DNA from 3 places in the Arthrobacter sp. Z5-13 genome. Region 1 is predicted to be linked to each of the others. Evidence: riboswitches for the same ligand, from Rfam matches in the RefSeq annotation. Region 1 holds a riboswitch; each other region holds the start of a gene.
What was found. A riboswitch is a leader RNA that binds a small molecule or an ion and turns the genes downstream of it on or off. The one in region 1 is predicted to bind S-adenosylmethionine.
Positions count from the first base shown of each region.

Region 1 (4,184 bases):
ATATACGACGTCAGACCTGCTTGAGCGCCTGCTCCAGGTCGCCGATGAGGTCATCCACGTCCTCCAGGCCCACGGAGAGCCGCACCACGCCGTCAGTGAGCCCGATGGCTGCCCGGCCTTCCGGGCCCATCGCCCGGTGGGTGGTGGTGGCCGGGTGGGTGATGAGGGACTTGGAATCGCCAAGGTTGTTGGAGATGTCGATGATTCCCAGGGCGTCAAGGAGGGCAAACGCGGCGTCCTTGGCGGTGCGCCCCGCCGAGGGGTTCAGCTCCAGGGTCAGCACCGTTCCTCCGGCCTTCATTTGCTTGGCTGCGAGTTCGTATTGCGGGTGCGACTTCAGCAGCGGGTACTTGACCCAGCTGACGCCCGGCTGCTGCTCAAGCCATTCGGCGAGGCGAAGCGCCGAAGCAGAGGAATGGTTGACGCGCAACGACATGGTTTCCAGGCCCTTGGTCAGCACCCAGGCATTGAAGGAGGACAGCGAAGGGCCGGTGTGCCGCATGAGCTGCTTCACGGGGCCGTCGATGAATTCCTTGGTCCCCATGATGGCGCCGCCCAACACCCTGCCCTGGCCGTCAATGTGCTTGGTGCCGGAGTAAACAATGACGTCGGCGCCGAGATCTCCACAACGCTGCAGCAGGGGGGTGGCAAAAACGTTGTCGACGACGACGGTTGCGCCGGCGGCGTGCGCCAGGTCGCTGACCGCCGCGATGTCCACGATTTCCTGCATGGGATTGGATGGTGATTCGAAGAAGACAGCGGTGGTGGGAACTGACAATGCCTCGCGCCACTGGTCCAAGTCCGGGCCGTCGATGAAGACGGTCTCCACGCCCCAGCGTGGCAGGATCTCGTTGAGGATCACAAAGCAGGAACCGAACAGCGAGCGGGCCGCGACCACCCTGTCACCGGCAGCCAGCAGTGCACCGAGGGCTGTGAAGACAGCGGACATACCGGACGCCGTCGCAAAGCAGGCTTCGGTGCCTTCCAAAAGCCGCAGGCGTTCCTGAAAGGTTGCCACGGACGGGTTGCCGTAGCGGGAGTAGACGAAGCGTTCGTCCTCCCCTGTGAAGGCGCGCTCGGCTGCGGCCGCGGATTCGTAAACAAAGCCGGAGTTCAGGAAAACCGGCTCAGCTGTCTCCTGGAAGTTGGTACGGTCGAGCCCGCCGCGAACAGCCTGGGTGTCAGGGCTCCAGCCGGCGGCGTCAGGGTTGAAGGTCACTTAGTTCTTTCCAAGGTTGGTGGGAAGGCCGCGGTTCTTCCAGCCGTTGACGGTGCGCTCGCCGTAGCGGTCGGGCTCGCCTTCAAACCCCTCCAGGACGTTGTACGAGGTGTAGCCGGCTTGGGTTGCGGCGATGGCTGCTGAGATGGAGCGTTGGCCCGACCGACAGAGGAAAATGAGCTCGACGTCGGAGTCCTCGGGCGCCTGCTGCTTGAGCTGGTCGATAAACTCGGTGTTCCTTACTCCGCCAGGGAACGACCAGGAAATGAACAGCGGATCGTTCTCCGTCGCCTTGGTTTCCGGGATACCGATGTGGGCCCATTCGCCCTCAGTCCGGACGTCCACCAGGATGGCGCCGGCTTCGAGTTTGGCCCAGGCATCCGTGGGAGTCAGATCTCCTGCGTAGCTCATGCGTGCCCCTCAAATGCACCTTCGGCGTCGTCAGCGGTTTCATCGGTTTCAAGCCGGTCAACAGCGGTGGCAACTGCGGCGTCGGCGCTGGCGATGGCCGTGGGGAGCACAAGGGCCTGCGCCACGATCACGTTGATGCCGTTGTAGGTGGCAGCCGGGCTTCCGTGCAGCACATAGCCTTCGGCCAACGCAGTGGAGATTCGCTCGCAGAAGCTCCGGTCATCCGGGCCGGTAATCAGGCGGTAGGCCAGTTTTTCTTCCGAAGCGGCCGCTTCGGCGCTGGGGGCCGGAATGGTTTGGGCAGGTGCGTCAGACACGAGGGTCTCCTTCTCTCACGCTTGCAGCTCGATGTGGTCGAATGCCGAGTATTCACCTGAGGCACCCCGCCGCGAAAGGAGGGTTGCCGACCGGTAAGTCAGGGCTTGGCACCGGTTCTCATTACTCCTCAAAAAAGTAACACTTACGACGGCGGCCTGCACCGCCGTCGTCGTCATGTTCCGTAACGGGTGGTCATGTCCACCGTTGCCATTCCGGTCCGCAAGAATTTTCCGCCTGGACGCAAGGGTTGCCCGGGGGCGGACGCAAAGAGTTGATAAGCATACTTGCCATAATGATAGTAAGCATGCTTATGGTAGAGCGTTGGACGTTTTTGCTGAGGAATGCCCTGAAGATGACGTCCAGGGCGCTGGAAGCAATGATCGCAACCAGGAGGAGAGCTGGACGGATGATTCGGAATCAGGACGCCAACACCTGGAGCACGCATCAGCTGCTGTCCATGGCTGCACGGCTCGTTGAACGGCGGCAGGACCGGGCCCTGGCAGCGTTAGGTCTCACTCATGCTGCAGTCATAGCCCTCCAGTGCCTCGATGGTGGTCCCCTGAATCAGGAACGGCTGGCAGCCCAAATAAAAGTCCAGAGCCAAAGCCTGGGCAAAGTGCTGGCGCGCCTTGAAGCCAGCGGCCTGGTGACGCGCTCCCGCAGCCCGGTGGACCGGCGCAGCATAGACGTGGCCATCACGGAAGCCGGGCGGAGGGCGCTGGAAGCCGCACGGCAGGCCGAACGGGATGCCCTGCCCCCAGGCATTTCCCGCCGCCGGTCGCTGCACGATGAGCTTGCCCGGGTAATCGATTTTTTTCCGGACCGGCCGGGTCCGATTCCGGAGATACGGACCGGACCGCAGGCCCTGGTCGAAGTGCGTCCCGAATCCCTTCCCGAGGCCCAGCAAGAGCAGGTTTCCGAGGAGTCCACGGAGCAGGATGAGCCCCCACGAGACCCGGTCTGACATCACCTCAAGACGCTCAAGTGGGCTTTGAAGCCTATTCAGTACCCGCGAAGAGTTCGCTGAGTTCTGCCGTCAGCTGCTTCCGAAGCGCCGGGGTCCCGATTTCCTTCCCGTCAATGTGGTTGACCGGTGCAAGGAGCCGGATGCTGGAAATGAGCCAGACGGCGTCGGCATCCAGCAGGTCCTGCGGTTCCAGCGGGCCGTAGCCCAGCTCCCAGCCAGCTGCCTTGGCAGCAGTGAAAAGAGCACCTTGGGAAGTGCCCGGCAGGATCCCGCTATCCAGTTGGGGAGTGATAAGCCGCTTGGCCGTACGACTGACGCCGCCCTCGTCGACCGTTTGAACATGGGCAAGCAGGACCGTTGAGGTGGGGCCCTCCAGGACCCGGCCGTCCGCGGACGTAAAAATCACGTCGTCAGCGCCCTGCTTATGGGCATACCTCAGGGCAGCCATGTTGACCGCATAGGACAGCGTCTTGGCTCCCAGGAGCAGCCACGGGGCGCGCTCGCCAGCCTCGCTGTCATAGCCGCGATCCAGCAGGATGACGTCAACGCCTGTTTCACGCTGACGCCGGCCGGTGGGAGGCACCGGTGAAGCCTGCACCCAGCAGGTGGGACCGGAGGAGCCTTCGACGCCGCGGGTGACCAGGAGCTTCAGCACCGCTTCGTCTTCCGCCGGGTCCGCAGCAGGATGCGTCGTGCGGTACTCCGCCAACGCAGTGCTGATGGCCAGCCGCCATGCCTCTTGAGCGGGGATGTGAAGGTCCAGGAGCCGGGCGGAACCATCGAGCCGGTCCAGGTGAGCCTGCAGCTTCCGCGGATGTCCGGCTACGGCAAGGAGGGATTCGAAGACGCCATCGCCGCGGGTGGCTCCCTGATCCGTGGCCATCAGTTGAGGCTGTGAGGCGTCGGCAATCCGGCCGCTGGGAAACTCGGGATCAAGGAACACCAGCACCGTGGCGGGAGCAGCAGAAGTCATGCCTCCAGCTTAGTGCGGGCTGCCGCGGGATAGGCTGGGCATTGCCCGCTCCGGAACAGGTCCGGCGGGCTGTGAACTATGGGGGTTCATTTTGCTCTGGCCGTTTCCGTTGGCTGGCACGTTGCCACCGTGGCTCATCTTGTTCCTGAGCCTGCTTGACCTGGTGATCCGCGTCCTGGCCGTTGGAATCATTCCCGGGAACCGCCGTCCCACCACGGCCATGGCATGGCTGCTGGGAATCTTCTTTGTGCCTGTGCTGGGCCTGGTGCTCTTCCTGCTGTTCGGCAACTTCAGGC
Region 1 covers NZ_CP096460.1:376,548-380,731, forward strand. Annotated here, with positions in the region: gene M1E02_RS01695 (O-succinylhomoserine sulfhydrylase) at 11-1,219, opposite strand; gene M1E02_RS01700 (rhodanese-like domain-containing protein) at 1,220-1,630, opposite strand; gene M1E02_RS01705 (DUF1737 domain-containing protein) at 1,627-1,947, opposite strand; SAM riboswitch class IV at 1,960-2,073, opposite strand; gene M1E02_RS01710 (MarR family winged helix-turn-helix transcriptional regulator) at 2,355-2,912, shown strand; gene M1E02_RS01715 (aminodeoxychorismate lyase) at 2,947-3,888, opposite strand; gene cls (cardiolipin synthase) at 3,980-4,184, shown strand, end outside.

Region 2 (4,184 bases), 1.8 Mb from region 1:
CCATGCCGGATCATGATAATTTTCCCGGGCGCGCTCATAAGCCTCAAGCATAGGGGCAGGTGCGTCTTGTACCGGGCGGGTACAGGAAAGAACCAGCAAATGCATGCAAGATAGGAACATGCTGGTGCCATCCCGCCGTCGTCTGCGGATCGAAGTATTGATTGTCCTGGGCCTCTCCCTGGGCCAGTCCGCCGTCTACTCCGTAGTGCAGCTGCTGGACAAGATGAGCCAGGCACCCCTGGCCCAGGGCACGTCCACCCTCAACCGCTCCCAAAGTACGCGCGAATACTTTGACCTGACCTACCAGTTGCTGGATATCGCGTTTGCTCTGGTGCCGGTACTCCTGGTCTTCTATTTCCTCACCGAACAACGCCCGGAAGGCCATCGGGGGCAGTCCGCCTTCGGCAGGCTCGGCTTCGACCTGACCCGGCCGGGGAAAGACCTGCTGCAGGGAGTGGGACTCGCCGCCCTGATCGGCATCCCCTCGCTGGCGCTTTACGCTGTCGGCAGGCAACTCGGCATCACTACGGCCATCATCCCCAGCGCCCTTGACGACTACTGGTGGACTATTCCCGTGCTGATCCTCTCCGCCGTCCGGCACGGAATCGTCGAGGAAGTCATCGTGGTGGGCTATCTCCTCAACCGCCTCGGCAAATTCGGCTGGAGTGTGCCGCTGGCCATCTTCACCAGCGCCGTGCTCCGGGGAAGCTACCACCTGTACCAGGGCTTTGGCCCCTTCATCGGCAACGCTGTGATGGGCGCGGTGTTTGCGTGGCTTTACACCCGGACGCGCAGGGTAATGCCGCTGGTGATTGCCCACGCCCTGCTGGATATCGTTGCCTTCGTTGGCTTCAGCCTCTTCGGCAAGGCAATCGGGCTGGGATAAGGCTTAAAGGAATTCGGCCGCCATCAGCAGGTGACGTCATTGGCACCCGCTGTTGGCGGCCGAAGCGTTGTGGGCGAACTTTGCCCAAGGGTAAAGGGGAGCTCTCCAAAGAAAGAGATCCTCCCCGCAGTGGCGGGATCAGATGGTGACTGCTCCGGTGGGGGTTTCGAACGTGACGGACAGAATCCCCGGCGTTCCGTGCGGAGCCAGCCAGTTCACGGCAACGTCTTCAAGCGGCCTTTCCACGGGCTCGCCCAGCCATTCAGTGACCCGCTCGGCTGATCCGGCAATGGTGAGGCTGGACATCTTGACGTTGCTTGGGTACGCGTTGGACGGGTGAAGTGACGCGTCACCTTCCCACTTGAGCATGTACGGAACCTGGGGATCCGCGATGAGTCCCAGGATGCCGATTTGCTTCCATACGAGTTCGCGTCCGTCCGGGAATTTACGGTTGCCGTTCACGGCAGCGCGGCCAAGCCGCTCCTCGAACGGTCCAAGGTCGTCTACTTCGACGCACCAGCCCATCCAGCCGCCGCCAGCCGCCGAGCGGGCCCGGACGGCCTGCCCGAAGGGAGCTTTATCTGATGCCGGGTGGTCAAGGACCTCCACAACTTCAAGGTATTTGTGCCCGGCCAGCGGGATGATCATGTTTCGGGTTCCAAAGCGGGGATGTACCCCGCCCTTCACAGCTTCGACGCCCAAAGCGGACGAAATTCGTTCGGTGGTGGCCGCGAGGCCATCGTTTTCACAGGCGTAAGAGACGTGATCCATGCGCATAGCTTCATCTTGGCACTTTGTGATGAGCCTCTCAGCTTAGGGTAACCTAACTGCGCTATGATCCGCCCCGCCGTCGCCCTTTGTCCTCATGAGTCATATTGGTGTCACAATCTTCGCTATTACGGCTCGGTTCTTCGTAGACTTTGAAAAGGTCATGAGTGCCAGCAACAGCCCCGGCTTGCTGGCCGGCAACCCTCCTTCCGCGGTGGGGTGCCCCGGGTGAAGACCTGGCCTGTCGGTCAGCTGACGGCAGGCAAGCGCGTAGAAAAGGTCCTCTTATGACGATTGCCGTCAACCGCACCGGCATACCCGGAATCCAACTGCCGGGAGCATCTCTGCCCGCAACGCAACCCGTTGCACCTCCGGAGAGCGTTCCGGACGGAACCGTCCGGAACCTCACCATCGGCGGCCTCGAACTCGAAGCCGGGGGCCACCTTCCCGACGCCACGCTGGCCTACGAAACCTGGGGAACCCTCAACACTGATGGCTCCAATGCCGTCCTCATCCAGCATGCCCTGACCGGAAGCACCCACGTTACGCGCGGTGAGAGCGAGGAGGAGGGCTGGTGGGAGCAACTCGTGGGTCCGGGAGCCCCCGTTGACACAGATAAGTTCTTCGTGGTCTCCATCAACATCCTCGGTGGCTGTTACGGGTCCACGGGACCCTCCAGTCCGGCACCGGATGGCCGTCCCTGGGGCTCACGGTTCCCGTTGGTGACATTGCGGGACACCACAGCAGCGGAAGCGCGCCTTGCTGACGCCCTTGGCATAGGCAGTTGGTATGCAGTGCTGGGCGGCTCCCTGGGCGGTGCCCGGGCCCTTGAGTGGGCCGTGAGCCATCCGACACGGGTGCAGCGCTGCGCAGTGATCTCCATCGGCGCGCGCAGCACTGCAGAGCAGATCGCTTTCGCGCAGGCGCAGACTCTTGCCATCCGGCAGGACATCAACTTCAACGGCGGCGACTACTATGGGGGCCCGGAGCCTGAAGCCGGGCTCGCGTTGGCCCGCCGCATCGCCCACATCACCTACCGTTCAGCTGCTGAACTGGACACCAGATTCAGCCGGGACGCCCAGCATGGCGAAAGCCCGCTGAAGGCCGTGTCGCTGGGGGAGCGTGGCCGGTACCAGGTGGAGAGCTACCTGGACCACCAAGGCAGCAAGCTGGTGAAGCGTTTTGATGCGAACAGCTACATCGCCATCACGGAAGCTCTCATGAGTCACGACGTCAGCCGGGGGCGCGGTTCGCTGCGCAATGCCCTTGCCGGGGCAACCGCCGAGTTCTTTGTGGCCGCAGTGGATACGGACCGGCTGTACTTTCCTGCACAGTCCCACGAACTTGCCCAGGCGCTGCCGGGTGACGTCCCAGTCCACGTCATCGAGGCACCCATTGGCCATGACGGTTTCCTGACGGAGATCGGGCAGCTCAGCGAAGAGTTGCGTAGGAGCTTCTTCCCGTAAGGGTTTGCAGATCGTAGAGTCTTCTGCATTTTTGCAGAGCCTGTCTGCACTTTTCGCCGTTGAGCCTGCACGGATGTGAGGCCATACTCGATGAATCCGGCGGTTCGTGGTGCAGGTCACCAGCGTCCGTCTTCGAATGGTTCCACGTGGCGTCGACGTAGACGCTGAAGGAGTTCGCATCATGAGTACGGAAAACTCCGCCGCAAGGCGCGCAGAAGAAACTGATATCAAAGCTTCAGGGCTCAGGAAAGTTGTCACCGCCTCCATGGCCGGGACCGTGGTGGAGTGGTACGAGTTCTTCCTCTACGCTTCGGCCGCAACCCTCGTCTTCGGCAAGATGTTTTTTCCGAACTCGGGGACGGAGCTGGACGGCATCATCGCAGCCTTCGTCACCTACGCTGTCGGCTTCGTGGCACGTCCCATCGGCGGAATTGTCTTTGGCCACTTCGGCGACAAGTTCGGCCGGAAGCAGCTCCTGCAGCTGAGCATCATCCTGGTGGGCGTATCCACCTTCCTGATGGGCTGCCTTCCCACCTTCGGCGAAATCGGCTACTGGGCGCCGGCGCTGCTCGTCTTCCTTCGTTTCGTCCAGGGCTTCGCTGTGGGAGGGGAATGGGGAGGCGCCGTGCTTCTCGTTGCAGAGCACAGCCCCAGCGCTTCCCGTGGATTCTGGTCCAGCTGGCCCCAGGCAGCAGTGCCGGTCGGCAACCTGCTCGCCACCGGTGTGCTTTTCACCCTCTCGGCAGTGCTGTCGTCCGCCGACTTCCTGGGCTGGGGATGGCGCATAGCGTTCTGGCTGTCCGCGGTGATCGTCGTCGTCGGCTACTACATCCGCACGAAAGTCAGCGACGCCCCCATCTTCCTCGAGGCACGTAAGGAAGTGGCGGTGGAGAAAAAGGGCTATGGCGTGGCAGAAGTATTCCGCCGCTACCCTCGCGGAGTCTTTACGGCCATGGGCCTGCGCTTCGCCGAGAACATCCTGTATTACCTCGTGGTGACTTTCTCCATCACGTACCTGAAGGTTGTTGTCCAGACAGACACCTCAAGGATCCTGCTCCTGCTCC
Region 2 covers NZ_CP096460.1:3,072,770-3,076,953, reverse strand. Annotated here, with positions in the region: gene M1E02_RS14510 (histidine phosphatase family protein) at 1-14, opposite strand, end outside; gene M1E02_RS14505 (CPBP family intramembrane glutamic endopeptidase) at 119-886, shown strand; gene M1E02_RS14500 (VOC family protein) at 1,025-1,663, opposite strand; SAM riboswitch class IV at 1,814-1,929, shown strand; gene metX (homoserine O-acetyltransferase MetX) at 1,942-3,120, shown strand; gene M1E02_RS14490 (MFS transporter) at 3,302-4,184, shown strand, end outside.
Region 2: it holds a riboswitch for S-adenosylmethionine, as region 1 does, so the genes downstream of both, metX (homoserine O-acetyltransferase MetX) here and M1E02_RS01705 (DUF1737 domain-containing protein) in region 1, are expected to answer to the same signal.

Region 3 (4,184 bases), 1.2 Mb from region 1:
GCACGCAGCACTGATTCCTGGGATGAGTCCGATGTCCGGATCCGTCCGAGCAAGAAGGGCTCCCGCCCACGCACCAAGGACCGTCCCAGCCACGATGACGCCGTTACCGGCAGGATCATCACGGTAGACCGTGGCAGGTACACCGCCGTCGTGGGCGAAGACTCCGGAAACGAACGGATAGTGGTAGCCGCCCGTGCACGGGAGCTTCGCCGCTCCCCAGTGGTGGCTGGCGACTTCGTGTCGCTGGTGGGAGACGTTTCAGGAGAGCCTGACACGCTTGCGCGACTCGTCAGGATTCAAGACCGCAAAACACTGCTGCGCCGAAGCGCGGACGACACCGATCCTATTGAGCGCGCTGTAGTTGCCAATGCGGATCAGCTCGTCATCGTGGTTGCAGCCGCCAACCCGGAACCCCGTACGGGTTTCATCGATCGCGCACTCGTTGCAGCGTACGACGCCGGCATCGACCCCCTGCTGCTCGTCACCAAGGCGGACGTCAAGGATCCTGCAGAGCTGTTGGCCAACTACCGTCACCTGGATTTCCCCGTCATTATCAGTCGGACGGCTGACTCAGCGGCTTCAGGTATCGATGCCCGCTCGGATGATGGGCTGTCCGCCCGCCTGGACCGCGAAGCAGTCGCTCAGCTGCGCCATCACCTTGACGGCAAGGTCACCGTCATGCTTGGCCACTCGGGGGTTGGCAAGTCCACCATGGTGAATGCCCTCACCGGTGCCGAGCGGGCCACCGGAGGCGTCAATGCCGTGACGGGCCGCGGCCGCCACACGTCGTCGTCGGCCCTTGCCTTGAAAGTCACCGGCGCTCCGACGGGAAGCTGGATCATCGACACTCCCGGAATCCGCTCATTCGGCTTGGCGCACGTGGATCCGGACAGGATCCTGCACTCCTTCCCGGACCTTGAGCCCGGGACTGAGGCTTGTGAACGCGGCTGCAAGCACGACGCCACGGCCGTTAACTGCGGAGTGGATGCCTGGGTTGCCGCAGGGCATGCCGGCGCTTCCGGCGCCGCGCGGCTCGCTTCGCTGCGCCGCCTCCTCGGCACAGATCCGCGCATGGAAGCCCAGGAAACAAAGGAACTCGGGAGCGTCTCCTAGGGACCCGCTGCGGTCATATTGGCAGCGTTCCCACACGGCCTCCCGGCCTGAAGGCCGCCGAGACGGTAGTTTGGAACCATGACCCAACCCGCTTCGAGCTACAACGATGACCTGCGCCTAGCCCATGTCCTGGCCGACTCAGTGGACGACCAGACCATGAGCCGCTTTAAGGCGCTTGACCTACAGATCGAAACGAAGCCTGATCTGACACCGGTTACAGACGCTGACAAGGCGGCCGAGGAGTCCATCCGCGGGCAGCTGTCGCGCTCCCGCCCCCGTGACGCCGTCCTGGGTGAGGAGTTCGGAAGCTCAGGGCACGGTTCCCGCCGCTGGATCATCGATCCCATTGACGGAACCAAAAACTTCGTTCGAGGCGTGCCTGTCTGGGCCACCCTCATCGCCCTCGTGGATGAAGGCGAACCCGTGGTTGGACTGGTCAGTGCACCGGCTCTGGGCAAACGCTGGTGGGCGGCCAAAGGCGCGGGGGCATACATGGGCCGATCCCTCGCTGCGGCCACCAGACTGCGGGTCTCGAACGTTTCCGAACTGTCGGACGCTTCGTTGTCCTACTCCAGCCTTGGTGGCTGGAAAGAGCGTGGGAACCTCGATGAGTTCCTGGGATTGACCGAGGAGGTCTGGAGGACACGGGCTTACGGGGATTTCTGGTCCTATTGCCTGGTTGCAGAGGGTGCTGTGGACATAGCCTGCGAACCCGAACTGAATCTGTACGACATGGCGGCCCTTGTTCCCATCGTGACCGAAGCCGGCGGGCGGTTCACCTCACTGGAGGGCGCCGACGGTCCTTTCGGCGGCAATGCCCTGGCCACCAACTCGATCCTCCACTCCGAGGTGCTCAAGCGGCTCAATCCCGATCTGGACGACCTCTTGTAGGTTGAGCCATCTGACGAATTATTGACGGCGGAACATCCAGCTACGGGTGTTCCGCCGTCGCTTTGTTCGGCCAAACGGCCTTTTGTCTACCCGCCGTAACAATCGACTTAACATTGGGATCAACTTTTTCATGACTCCCCGAATGTCTTAAGCTCGATAGCAGGTCACGAGTGCCAGCGCTAAACCCCGGTTTGCTGGCCGGCAACCCTCCATTCGCGGTGGGGTGCCCCGGGTGACGACCAGGCCGGTCCGGAACGGACCCGGCAAGCGCGGATCCCTGCTAAGGGGTCCTGTCCCAGTGAGGTCCTCTTGACTACTGCCATTTACTCCCCCAACGCCGCCGCTGATGCCTCTTTTAACGAACCGCACGCCGGCCTCTCCGTTTCCCGACGACCGCTGGCAGCCGTTAGCGGTGCGGAAATCCAGGCGCCGCTCATCCAAGGCGGAAACATCCGCTACGCCAACCTCGACTATGGCGCGTCGGCTCCGGCACTCTCGGTTGTCTCCGCCTACCTGAATGAGATCCTGCCGTATTACGCGAGTGTTCACCGCGGTGCCGGCTACGCCTCACAGATCAGCACCTCCGTGTACGAGAATTCACGCAGCATCGTCCGCGAGTTCGTTGGCGGACGCTCCGACGATTCCGTGATTTTTACGCGCAACACCACCGATTCGCTGAATCTCCTGGCCGGTTGCCTTCCCGTAACTGCTGGACAGCACCTCGGTGAAGTGCTGTATCTCGACATCGAACACCACGCCAACCTTCTGCCGTGGCAGGGGGTCCCCCACCGCAGCGTCGTGGCAGAAAACACCCTCGCCGGTACCATCGCCAACCTCCGCGCGGAGCTGGAACAAGGTGACATCAGCCTGCTTGCCATCACTGGAGCCTCAAACGTCACCGGTGAAATCCTGCCCATTCGTGAACTGGCAGCGCTGGCACACGAATTCGGTGCCAGGATCGTCGTTGACGCAGCCCAGCTTGCTCCGCACCGCCGCATCAACATCGCAACGGACGACGTCGATTACCTCGCCTTTTCGGGTCACAAGCTCTACGCGCCGTTTGGTTCCGGCGTCCTGGTGGGCAGGCCGGACTGGCTCGACGCCGGTACACCGCACCTTGCAGGCGGCGGCGCGGTCCGCGAAGCCAGACTGGACAGTGTCAGCTGGACAACCGGCCCTGCACGCCATGAGGGCGGCTCCCCGAACGTGCTTGGCGCAGCGACGCTTGCCCGGGCCACCCAGGTCATTGCTGCTCTGGACCAGGACCTGTGGCACGCCCACGAGTCGGCCATCCGCTCCTTCCTGGTCGAAGGACTGCAGAAAATTGAAGGCGTCACCGTTCACCAGATCTTCAGTGACACCGAATCCGACACGGACACCATCGGGGTGGTCAACTTCTCAGTTGAGGGCTACGACGCAGGCCTTGTAGCCGCATACTTGTCCGCGGAGCACGGCGTGGGTCTCCGCGACGGCCGTTTCTGCGCCCATCCGCTCCTGAAGCGCCTGGGACTGCCCTCAGGATCGTTGCGGGCGAGCTTCGGCCTGGGCTCCCGTCTCGAGGATGCCCAGCGGCTGCTGGCGGGCATCGAGGAGCTGCGCCGTACGGGTCTCGGCTGGGATTATGTGGTGGACGCCGGACGCTGGGTGCCGGCAAATGACAGCCGCACGTACCCGGAATGGGCACCAAACACTCCGGGGACTGCCGGAGCCGCGCCCTGCACTGAAGACTGACCAGCGCTAAAGGGGTAAATTCTAGGGGTAACCAACAGCCGGCCAGAGGAGAGTACGCGTGGCGCGGGGAGGCCCCAAACTTCATCAGCAACGCCGCCGCGAACTGGGAATGGCTTTCCAGGACGGCGGCGAGCACTATGACCGCGTCCGCCCGGGTTACCCTCTGGACTCAGTGGATTGGCTTCTGCCCTCCACTGCTCATGATGTTGCCGACGTCGGAGCCGGAACCGGAAAGTACACCGCGCTGCTGGTCCAACGCGGGCTGCAGGTGACCGCCGTCGATCCTTCCCAGGACATGCTTGAACAGCTACAGAGGGCGATGCCCGCCGTGACGGCGGTTGAGGGCACTGCGGAGTCCACGGGCCTCGGGGACGCTTCGTTCGACGTCGTAACTGTCGCCCAGGCCTGGCACTGGTGCGATCCCCTGCGCGCCAGCACAGAGGCTGCCC
Region 3 covers NZ_CP096460.1:1,549,716-1,553,899, reverse strand. Annotated here, with positions in the region: gene aroA (3-phosphoshikimate 1-carboxyvinyltransferase) at 1-14, shown strand, start outside; gene rsgA (ribosome small subunit-dependent GTPase A) at 1-1,113, shown strand, start outside; gene hisN (histidinol-phosphatase) at 1,192-2,004, shown strand; SAM riboswitch class IV at 2,167-2,280, shown strand; gene M1E02_RS07310 (aminotransferase class V-fold PLP-dependent enzyme) at 2,314-3,735, shown strand; gene M1E02_RS07305 (class I SAM-dependent methyltransferase) at 3,794-4,184, shown strand, end outside.
Region 3: it holds a riboswitch for S-adenosylmethionine, as region 1 does, so the genes downstream of both, M1E02_RS07310 (aminotransferase class V-fold PLP-dependent enzyme) here and M1E02_RS01705 (DUF1737 domain-containing protein) in region 1, are expected to answer to the same signal.